Regions from separate parts of the Streptomyces sp. NPDC002125 genome, predicted to be linked through region 2. Evidence: riboswitches for the same ligand, from Rfam matches in the RefSeq annotation. Region 2 holds a riboswitch; the other holds the start of a gene.
The links. Region 2 has a riboswitch for cobalamin ahead of ACWCQM_RS02620 (ribonucleoside-diphosphate reductase subunit alpha). Riboswitches for the same ligand answer to the same signal wherever they lie in the genome.

Region 1 (4,171 bases), on a different contig from region 2:
AGCACGCGAGGGCGCATCGCGACCGCCCCCGCGATGGCGGTCCGCTTGCGCTGTCCGTAGGAGAGGAGATGGGTCGGACGGTCGGCCAGGTGCCCGATGTCGAGGGCGGCGAGCGCCTCGTCCACCCTGCCCCGGACCTCCGTGTCGGGCAGCCCCAGATTCAGCGGCCCGAACGACAGGTCCTGCGCGACGGAAGCGGCGAACAGCTGGTCGTCCGGGTCCTGCACGACCAGCTGTACCGTCGTCCGCAGCCGGGTCAGCCCTTTGCGGTCGTAGGTGGCCGGGCCCCCCTGGACCGTCAACCGGCCCTCGCGCGGGCGCAGTCCGCCGCTGAGCAGCCGCATCAGCGTGGTCTTGCCACTGCCGTTGCGGCCGAGCAGGGCGAGAGCACGGCCCTCGCGTACGTCGAAGTCGAGGCCGCCCAGCACCTCGGGCCCGTCCTCGTAGGCGAAGGAAGCGCCCCGCAGGGCGAGGAGTACGGAGTCGCTCATGACAGCGGCCTCTCAAGGACGAAGGTCAGGGCGGCGAGCGCCGCGAGCAGCGTGACGCTCACGGCCGTGAACCTGACGGAGACGCGGGCCTCGGGCACCAGGACACGCAAGGTGCCGTCGTAACCGCGTCCGGCGAGCCCCGCCTGGAGCCGGGCCGCGCGGTCAAAAGCCCTGACGAACGCGGTGGCGCCGAGCCCGGCCAGGGACCGCCAGGCAGCGGCCCGGCCGGTGTGCCCGAGCCGGGCGGCCTGCGCCTGCCTGATCCGGCGCATCGAGTCGAGCAGCAGGAAACTCATCCGGTACGTCACCAGGGCGACGTCCACCACCGGCGCGGGCACCCCCGCCCGGACCAGACGGGGCAGCAGGTCGGACATCGGGGTGGTGAAGGCGAACAGCAGGACACCGAGCGAAGCGGCCGAGGTGCGCAGCAGCAGCTCCCCGGCGCGTACGGGACCGCCGTCGGCCAGGGAGACGAGCCCCCCGGGGCCGCCGACCTGGACGAGGAGGGTGGCGGCCCCGGTGACACAGAAGCCCAGCGGCACCCGGTAGGCCCGCCACAGCCGGCGCACGGGCACGCCCGCCGGGCCGAGCAGCACGGCGAGCGCGGTGACGAGGACGAGGGCGGCTCCGGGCCAGGGCGGCAGCGAGATCGCCAGCACCGTGAAACCGAGGCCGAGCACGGCCTTGTCCAGGGGATGGCGGCGGCGCCAGTGACTGCTGTGCGCCGCCGCGTCGATCGGCAGCACCCGCCCTCAGGCCCCCCGCGCCGGGGACTGCCCGGCGCCGCTTCCGGTGCCCGCGGCATCGAGCCGTGCCGTGGCGAGCAGTTCGCCCTGGCGGCGTCCGCGCCGCAGGCCGAAGTAGTACGCGAGGACGCCCGCGCCGAGCGCGGCCTGGAGGGCGAACAGGGCCGACTCGATCTCCCCGGAAGGCGGTTCGTACAGCGGGGAGAACCAGGGTTCGTAGCCGGGATCGATCTCGGTGATCGCCGTCTCGGCCTGGGCGTCGGCGCCGGCGAACGGCTCCTTCTCGTCGTCGCCGAGGCCGAGGGCCAGAGGCAGGACGGCCAGCGCGGCCACCACGAGCAGCAGCAGACCGTTGATCTTCGCGTTCCTGTTCATCACGCCACCGCCCCGGTCTTCTCCGCCGTCTTCGTGCCGGCCCGCTTCCCGCTGAGGAACACGCCGAGCCTCGTCAGCTCGCCCTTACTGGACTGCACGAGCAGCCGCATCACCAGCACGGTGAGCAGCCCCTCGCTCACCGCCAGTGGGATCTGGGTGACCGCGAAGATGGAGCCGAACTTGCCGAGCGCGCCCAGGAAACCGCTGCCCGGGTCCGGGAAGGCGAGCGCCAGCTGCACGCTGGTGACGCAGTAGGTGGACAGGTCGGCGGCGAACGCTCCGAAGAACACCGCGGCCATCAGCGGCACGCCGCTCCTGCGCAGCACTCGGTAGAGCGCGTATCCGGCCCAGGGCCCGACGATCGCCATCGAGAAGACGTTGGCGCCGAGCGTGGTCAGGCCGCCGTGGGCCAGCAACAGGGCCTGGAACAGCAGGGTGATGGTGCCCAGGACCGCCATGATCGGCGGGCGGAACAGGATCGCTCCCAGCCCGGTGCCGGTGGGATGCGAGCAACTCCCCGTCACCGAAGGGAGCTTCAGCGCGGACAGGACGAACGTGAAGGCCCCGGCGGCCCCGAGGAGCAGTGTGCTCTCGGGGTTCTCCCGGACCTCACGGGTGAGTGAACGGACTCCGTGGACGACGAACGGCGCGGACGCGACACCCCAGGCGATCGCGTGCGCCGGAGGCAGAAAACCCTCGGCTATGTGCATGGCTCAGCAGACCCTCTCCAGCACCTCGTGGATGGTTGAAGTGCCTTGGCCGGTCTCCTGGCTTACGGGTGACACCGCCCGTGCTCCGCCTTCCCGGGTCCGAGGACCCAGTGGCTGCCCGTGAGGGCCGGAGCCGGACTTCCCGATCACAGTGGCGAGGGCCGCACCGGTATCGCACCGATTTCCCGTTCACCAAGGCGTGGCGACACTAGCCCCAGGCCGGGGACGGTGACAAGCGGGCCCACCCGCGCGCGCCCTGCGTGACTCCCCGTGCGGCCCGCCGGGGACGGTTCCGGGATCACGGTGGCCGGCCAGGCATGCTGAGGGCCGCGGCCACGGCGCCGGAAGGTGCCGGAACGGGGTCGCGTGACGTACGCGCGGTGAGGGAGACCGGATGTCGGAGGACGGGCGATCAGGAGTGCCGCAGGAGAAGGCGGCCGACGTGATGGCGGGCCGGCTCAAGGAGCGCATCTACGCGACGATCACGATGATCGCCGTGGTGGTGGGCCTGTCCCTGAGCAACGCCGGTGCCGCAGGCGCCCTGGCCACGGTCCTGACGACCGCACTGGGGCTGTGGCTCGCGGCGCTCGTGGCCGACCAGCAGGCCCACCGCACGGTCCACCGGCACTTCGCCAGGGGGCACGAGTTGCGCCGCATGCTCTACGTCAGCAGCCCTCTGCTGTCGTGCGCGGTGAGCCCGTCCGTGATGATCGCCCTCGCCGCCCTGGACGTCCTGTATCTGTCCACCGCGCTGATGACGGCGGCCGTCCTGGGCGTCGTCTCGCTCTTCCTCTGGGGCTGCGTGGGTGGAGTGCGCCTGGGAGGCGGTGTGTTCACGGCGGTGCTGGCGGGCGTGGCCGACGCGGCGATCGGGGTCGCGGTCGTGCTGGTGAAGGTCTCCGCCGGGCACTGACGCCGGCCCCGGACGCCCGTCGGCCCGTCGTGCTCCGCCGGCCCTCCCCGGCGCCGTGGCGCACGCCACCCGGATGCGGCCGGACCTGGTGTTTACCGCCGCGCCGACGGGTAAGGGGCACTGTGGTTGCCGGAAGTGACATTTCGGTTGAAAGTGTGCAGAAACTACAGGATGAGGAGGGATCGATGTCCTCGAAGCGACGTCGTAAGAAGAAGGCCCGCCGCAAGAACGGCGCGAACCACGGCAGCCGTCCCCAGACCTGAGGGCGCGCCGACGGACCGGGGAGCGGCGCGCGCCGCTCCCCGAAGCGTCTCCCGGCAGTCTCAGTCCTTCAGATGGGTCCACCACCAGGCGATGCTGTCGATCGGCAGCGGCTTGTCCGCCGCCGCGCGCAGCGGGGCCGCCGCGGAGCCGGACGGCAGGTCGGCGGGGTTCTCCGGATTGACGTACCGGTTGGTCGTGAGCGACCAGTCGTAGTCGGCACGGATCCAGGAGTCGCAGCCCGTGATCCACCGGCGGAGCTCCGGGCCGGCGGCGGCCAGGATCTGGTCGCGGAGCCGGAGGTAGAGGGTCATGGCGCTGGTGTGCATGGTGGCGGCCTCGGCCACCGCCTCGTCGAGCGGGCAGTTCCGCTCGTGGGCGATCAGGTCGACGATGTTCCCGAATCCCTCGTGGCTCCGTTCGCGCTCCTTGTGGTAGGAGACCAGGTCGTTGGACCAGCCGATGATCGCGGCGAAGACCTCGACGAACGCCCGTACGTCATGGCGCTCGTAGTCCGCCGCGGGGAGGTCGTACCCGTGGATGATCTCGCTGAGCGTCGAGAAGATCTTGACCCCGGAGGAGTCCAGCCGGACCGCCAGATGGTCGGAGAGCGTGGGTATCCGTCCGTAGGCACTGTTGGCGGCCATCCAGACCTGACCCTGGAGGTACGCCCGG
Region 2 (4,171 bases):
AGTACGTCGTCTTCAGCCCCTGCTTCCAGGCGTACGCGTACATCGAGGAGAGCTTGCCGATCGTCGGCGTCTCCAGGAACAGGTTCAGCGACTGGCTCTGGTCGAGGAACGGCGTACGGGCCGCCGCCATGTCGATCAGACCGCGCTGCGGGATCTCCCACGCCGTGCGGTACAGCGCCCGCACGTCCTCGGGGATCCAGGCGAAGCCCTGCACGGAGCCGCTCGCCTCGCGCAGTGCCTCGCGGGTCCGGGCGTCCCAGACGCCGAGCTTCTTCAGCTCGTCCACCAGGTAGGCGTTGACCTGGAGGAACTCACCGCTGAGCGTCTCGCGCTTGAAGAGGTTGGAGACCTGCGGCTCGATGCACTCGTAGACCCCGGCGATCGAGGCGATCGTCGCCGTCGGCGCGATGGCGAGCAGCAGCGAGTTGCGCATCCCGCTCTTCGCGATCCGGGCGCGCAGGGCGTCCCAGCGCTCCGGCCAGTTCAGCTCGGTGGCGTAGTGGTCGGGGTGCAGCACGCCCCGGGCGGCGCGGGTCTCGGACCAGGCGGGCAGCGGGCCGGACCTCTCGGCCAGGCCGCAGGAGGCCTCGTAGGCGGCGAGCATGATGCGCTCGGAGATCTTCGTGGAGAGCGCGCGGGCCTCGGGGGAGTCGAAGGGCAGCCGCAGCTGGAAGAAGACGTCCTGGAGGCCCATCGCGCCGAGACCCACCGGCCGCCAGCGGGCGTTGGAACGCCCGGCCTGCTCGGTCGGGTAGAAGTTGATGTCCACGACACGGTCCAGGAAGGTCACCGCCGTACGCACGGTGGCGTCCAGCCGCTCCCAGTCGATGGTGCCGTCGGCGACGAACGCGCCGAGGTTGACCGACCCCAGGTTGCAGACAGCCGTCTCACCGTCGTCGGTGACCTCCAGGATCTCGGTGCAGAGGTTCGAGGAGTGGACGACCCTGCCCGGCTCGGCGGTCTGGTTCGCCGTGCGGTTGGACGCGTCCTTGAACGTCATCCAGCCCTGGCCGGTCTGCGCGAGGGTGCGCATCATGCGCCCGTAGAGCTCACGGGCCGGCATGGTCTTGCGGGCCAGCCCCTTGGCCTCGGCGGCGCGGTACGCGGCGTCGAACTCGTCGCCCCACAGGTCCACCAGCTCGGGGGCGTCCGCCGGGGAGAACAGCGACCACTCGGTGTCCGCGTCGACCCGGCGCATGAACTCGTCCGGGATCCAGTGCGCCAGGTTGAGGTTGTGCGTACGCCGCTGGTCCTCACCGGTGTTGTCGCGCAGCTCCAGGAACTCCTCGATGTCCGCGTGCCAGGTCTCCAGATAGACCGCGGCGGCACCCTTGCGCCGGCCCCCCTGGTTGACCGCCGCGACCGAGGCGTCGAGCGTCTTCAGGAACGGCACGATGCCGTTGGAGTGCCCGTTCGTCCCCCGGATGAGTGAACCGCGCGCGCGGATACGGGAGTAGGAGAGGCCGATACCGCCCGCGTGCTTGGAGAGGCGCGCCACCTGGTGGTAGCGGTCGTAGATGGAGTCGAGCTCGTCCAGCGGTGAGTCCAGCAGATAGCAGGAGGACATCTGCGGGTGCCGGGTGCCGGAGTTGAAGAGGGTGGGGGAGGAGGGCAGATAGTCCAGCCGGCTCATCAGGCCGTACAGCGCGGCGACCTCCTCCAGGGCGCGCTCGGAGGTGTCCTCGGCGAGCCCGGCGGCGACGCGCAGCATGAAGTGCTGCGGGGTCTCGACGACCTCGCGGGTGAGCGGGTGGCGCAGCAGATAGCGGCTGTACAGCGTCCGCAGCCCGAAGTAGCCGAAGCGGTCGTCGGCCCCGTCGGCGAGCGCCTGCCCGACCAGCGCGTCCAGAGCGTCTGCGTGCAGCGCGACGAACTCCGCCGTACGGTCCGCGATCAGGCCCTCGCGGTGTCCGGTGGCGACCGAGGCCGAGAAGGAGACCGCCCCCTGTCCGGCCGCCTCGTCCGCGATGGTGCGGGTGAGGAGCCGCGCGGCGAGCCGGGAGTAGGCCGGGTCCTCGGAGATCAGGCCGGCGGCGGCCTCGGTGGCCAGCGAGCGCAGCTCGGCCTCGTCCGCCCGCGCGCTCCGGCCGCGCAGCGCGGCGGCGGCGACCCGTCCGGGGTCGGTGTCGGGCAGATCGGCGGTGAGACCGGTCAGGGTCCGCAGCAGGGCGGTCCCGGGGGCGTCGGCCGCAAGGCCTTCGGATTCCTCGGCCGAAACCGGATCGGCTGGCGCGATGGTCACTGGGGCTATCCCTCGCTCGGCTCTGGGCCTGCGGGAGCGGGGCAGCCGGGGCACGACCGAGCCCGCGAAAGGGCAGCACGGCGTGCACGGCGTCCACCGGCCCTCCGCGGGGCCCGGACGTCTCGGCGTCCGGTTCGGTCGAGCCGGACGCGCTGTCGACAGGTCTTCGGACTTCGGGTGCGCCGAAGCACACCGATCACACCGTTGCGGGACAGTTCCGGATTCGCACCGGATTCCCCTGCGGCGACAGCGAGGTCGAGCATACATGTGGGGGCTGCCTGCTGAGGCAGCCCCCACATGTTGTGTCGCGGAGGAGTCAGAGAGCCAGGCGGTACGTCAGCAGCCGGAGGGCGGGCAGCGGGTTCCAGTCCCGCTCCGGGGTCCGTACGAAGCCGAGGCGCTCATAGATCCGGTGGGCGCCACGCATGGCCGGCTGCGTCGACAGGACGATCCCGGAGCACCCTCCGGCGGCACTCGCCCGGTCCACGCACGCCCGTACGAGCGCCTCGCCCGCGCCCCGTCCACGAGCCTCCGGGGATACGGCGAGCATCCGGAACTCGGCCTCGTCCGCGGCGGCGACGTCCGCCCACGGGCCGCCGGACGCGACGTAGGTGACGCCGCCCAGCAGCCGGCCGTCGCCGTCGACCGCGACCAGCACCTCGGTCTCGGCCGCTCGCTGCCCGACGGCGCGGAGCTTCTCCAGATAGGGGTCGTCGGCGCCGAGGTCCAGGAGCCCGTCCCTGAGATACGCCTCGGCGGTGATCCCGGCCAGGGCCTCGTACTGCGCGGGCCGGATCCGCCTGATCGATAGGTCCATGGGCGCAGTCTGCCGCAGCCGGACGAGGGGACGCCTCCCTGTTTCCGGGGGCACGAACGACGCCGTCCCGGCAGGGTGGACCCTGCCGGGACGGCGTCGCCCTCCTGGTGCCCGCGGGGGTCAGTGACCGCCCGGGGCACCCACCGTGGCGGGCGGGAGCTTCTCCTGGACGCCGGGGTCGCCCACGTCCGCGGTGTAGTCGGACGGGGACGTCTCGTCGATGCCCGCCGGGGCCTTCACCGCGTTGAGGACGAAGGTCAGCACGACCACGACGAGGACGTTCAGCACGAACGCGGTGAGACCGATGTAGCCGATCTCGCCGATGCCCGGGATCTCCTTCGAGGACCCGCCGAAGTGCTTCTGGGTCGGGCTGGCGACACCGTACGCGGCCACCGTGCCGTAGATCATGCCGACCGCCCAGCCGGCGATCAGGGCCCAGCGGTGGAACCACCGGGTGAACAGGCCGCCCACCAGGGCGGGCATCGTCTGGAGGATCCAGATGCCGCCCAGCAGCTGGAAGTTGATCGCGACCGTCTTGTCCATGGTGAGGACGAAAGCGAGCGCGCCGACCTTCACCAGCAGCGAGACCAGCTTGGAGACCTTGGTCTCCTGGGCCGGGGTCGCGTCGGGCTTGATGAAGTCCTTGTAGATGTTGCGGGTGAAGAGGTTCGCCGCGGCGATCGACATGATCGCGGCCGGCACCAGCGCGCCGATACCGATCGCGGCGAAGGCCACACCCGCGAACCAGTCCGGGAACATGTTCTCGAACAGCTGCGGGATCGCGAGCTGTCCGTTGTCCACCTTGATCCCGGCGGCGATCGCCATGAAGCCGAGCAGGGCCAGCAGACCCAGCATCAGCGAGTACAGCGGCAGGATCGTCGTGTTGCGCCGGATCACCTCACGGCTGCGGCTGGAGAGCGTCGCCGTGATCGAGTGCGGATACATGAAGAGGGCCAGTGCCGAGCCCAGTGCCAGGGTGGCGTACACCCACTGGCCGGAGGCGCCCGGCGCGAGTCCGGCCACGGGTTTGCCCGCCGCCTCGTTCGCCGCCGAGAACTTCTCGTTCGCCGCGGCGAAGATGTTGTCGAAGCCGCCCAGCTTTATCGGGATGT

Region 1: it holds a riboswitch for cobalamin, as region 2 does, so the genes downstream of both, ACWCQM_RS34890 (energy-coupling factor ABC transporter permease) here and ACWCQM_RS02620 (ribonucleoside-diphosphate reductase subunit alpha) in region 2, are expected to answer to the same signal.

What each region holds. Positions count from the first base shown of each region.
Region 1 is NZ_JBSFDD010000031.1:28,787-32,957, reverse strand. Features, by position in the region: gene ACWCQM_RS34905 (energy-coupling factor ABC transporter ATP-binding protein) at 1-491, opposite strand, end outside; gene cbiQ (cobalt ECF transporter T component CbiQ) at 488-1,237, opposite strand; gene ACWCQM_RS34895 (energy-coupling factor ABC transporter substrate-binding protein) at 1,244-1,612, opposite strand; gene ACWCQM_RS34890 (energy-coupling factor ABC transporter permease) at 1,612-2,322, opposite strand; cobalamin riboswitch at 2,353-2,534, opposite strand; gene ACWCQM_RS34885 (hypothetical protein) at 2,717-3,235, shown strand; gene ACWCQM_RS34880 (50S ribosomal protein bL37) at 3,421-3,498, shown strand; gene ACWCQM_RS34875 (terpene synthase family protein) at 3,559-4,171, opposite strand, start outside.
Region 2 is NZ_JBSFDD010000001.1:599,765-603,935, reverse strand. Features, by position in the region: gene ACWCQM_RS02620 (ribonucleoside-diphosphate reductase subunit alpha) at 1-2,242, opposite strand, end outside; cobalamin riboswitch at 2,383-2,505, opposite strand; gene ACWCQM_RS02615 (GNAT family N-acetyltransferase) at 2,559-3,059, opposite strand; gene mctP (monocarboxylate uptake permease MctP) at 3,180-4,171, opposite strand, start outside.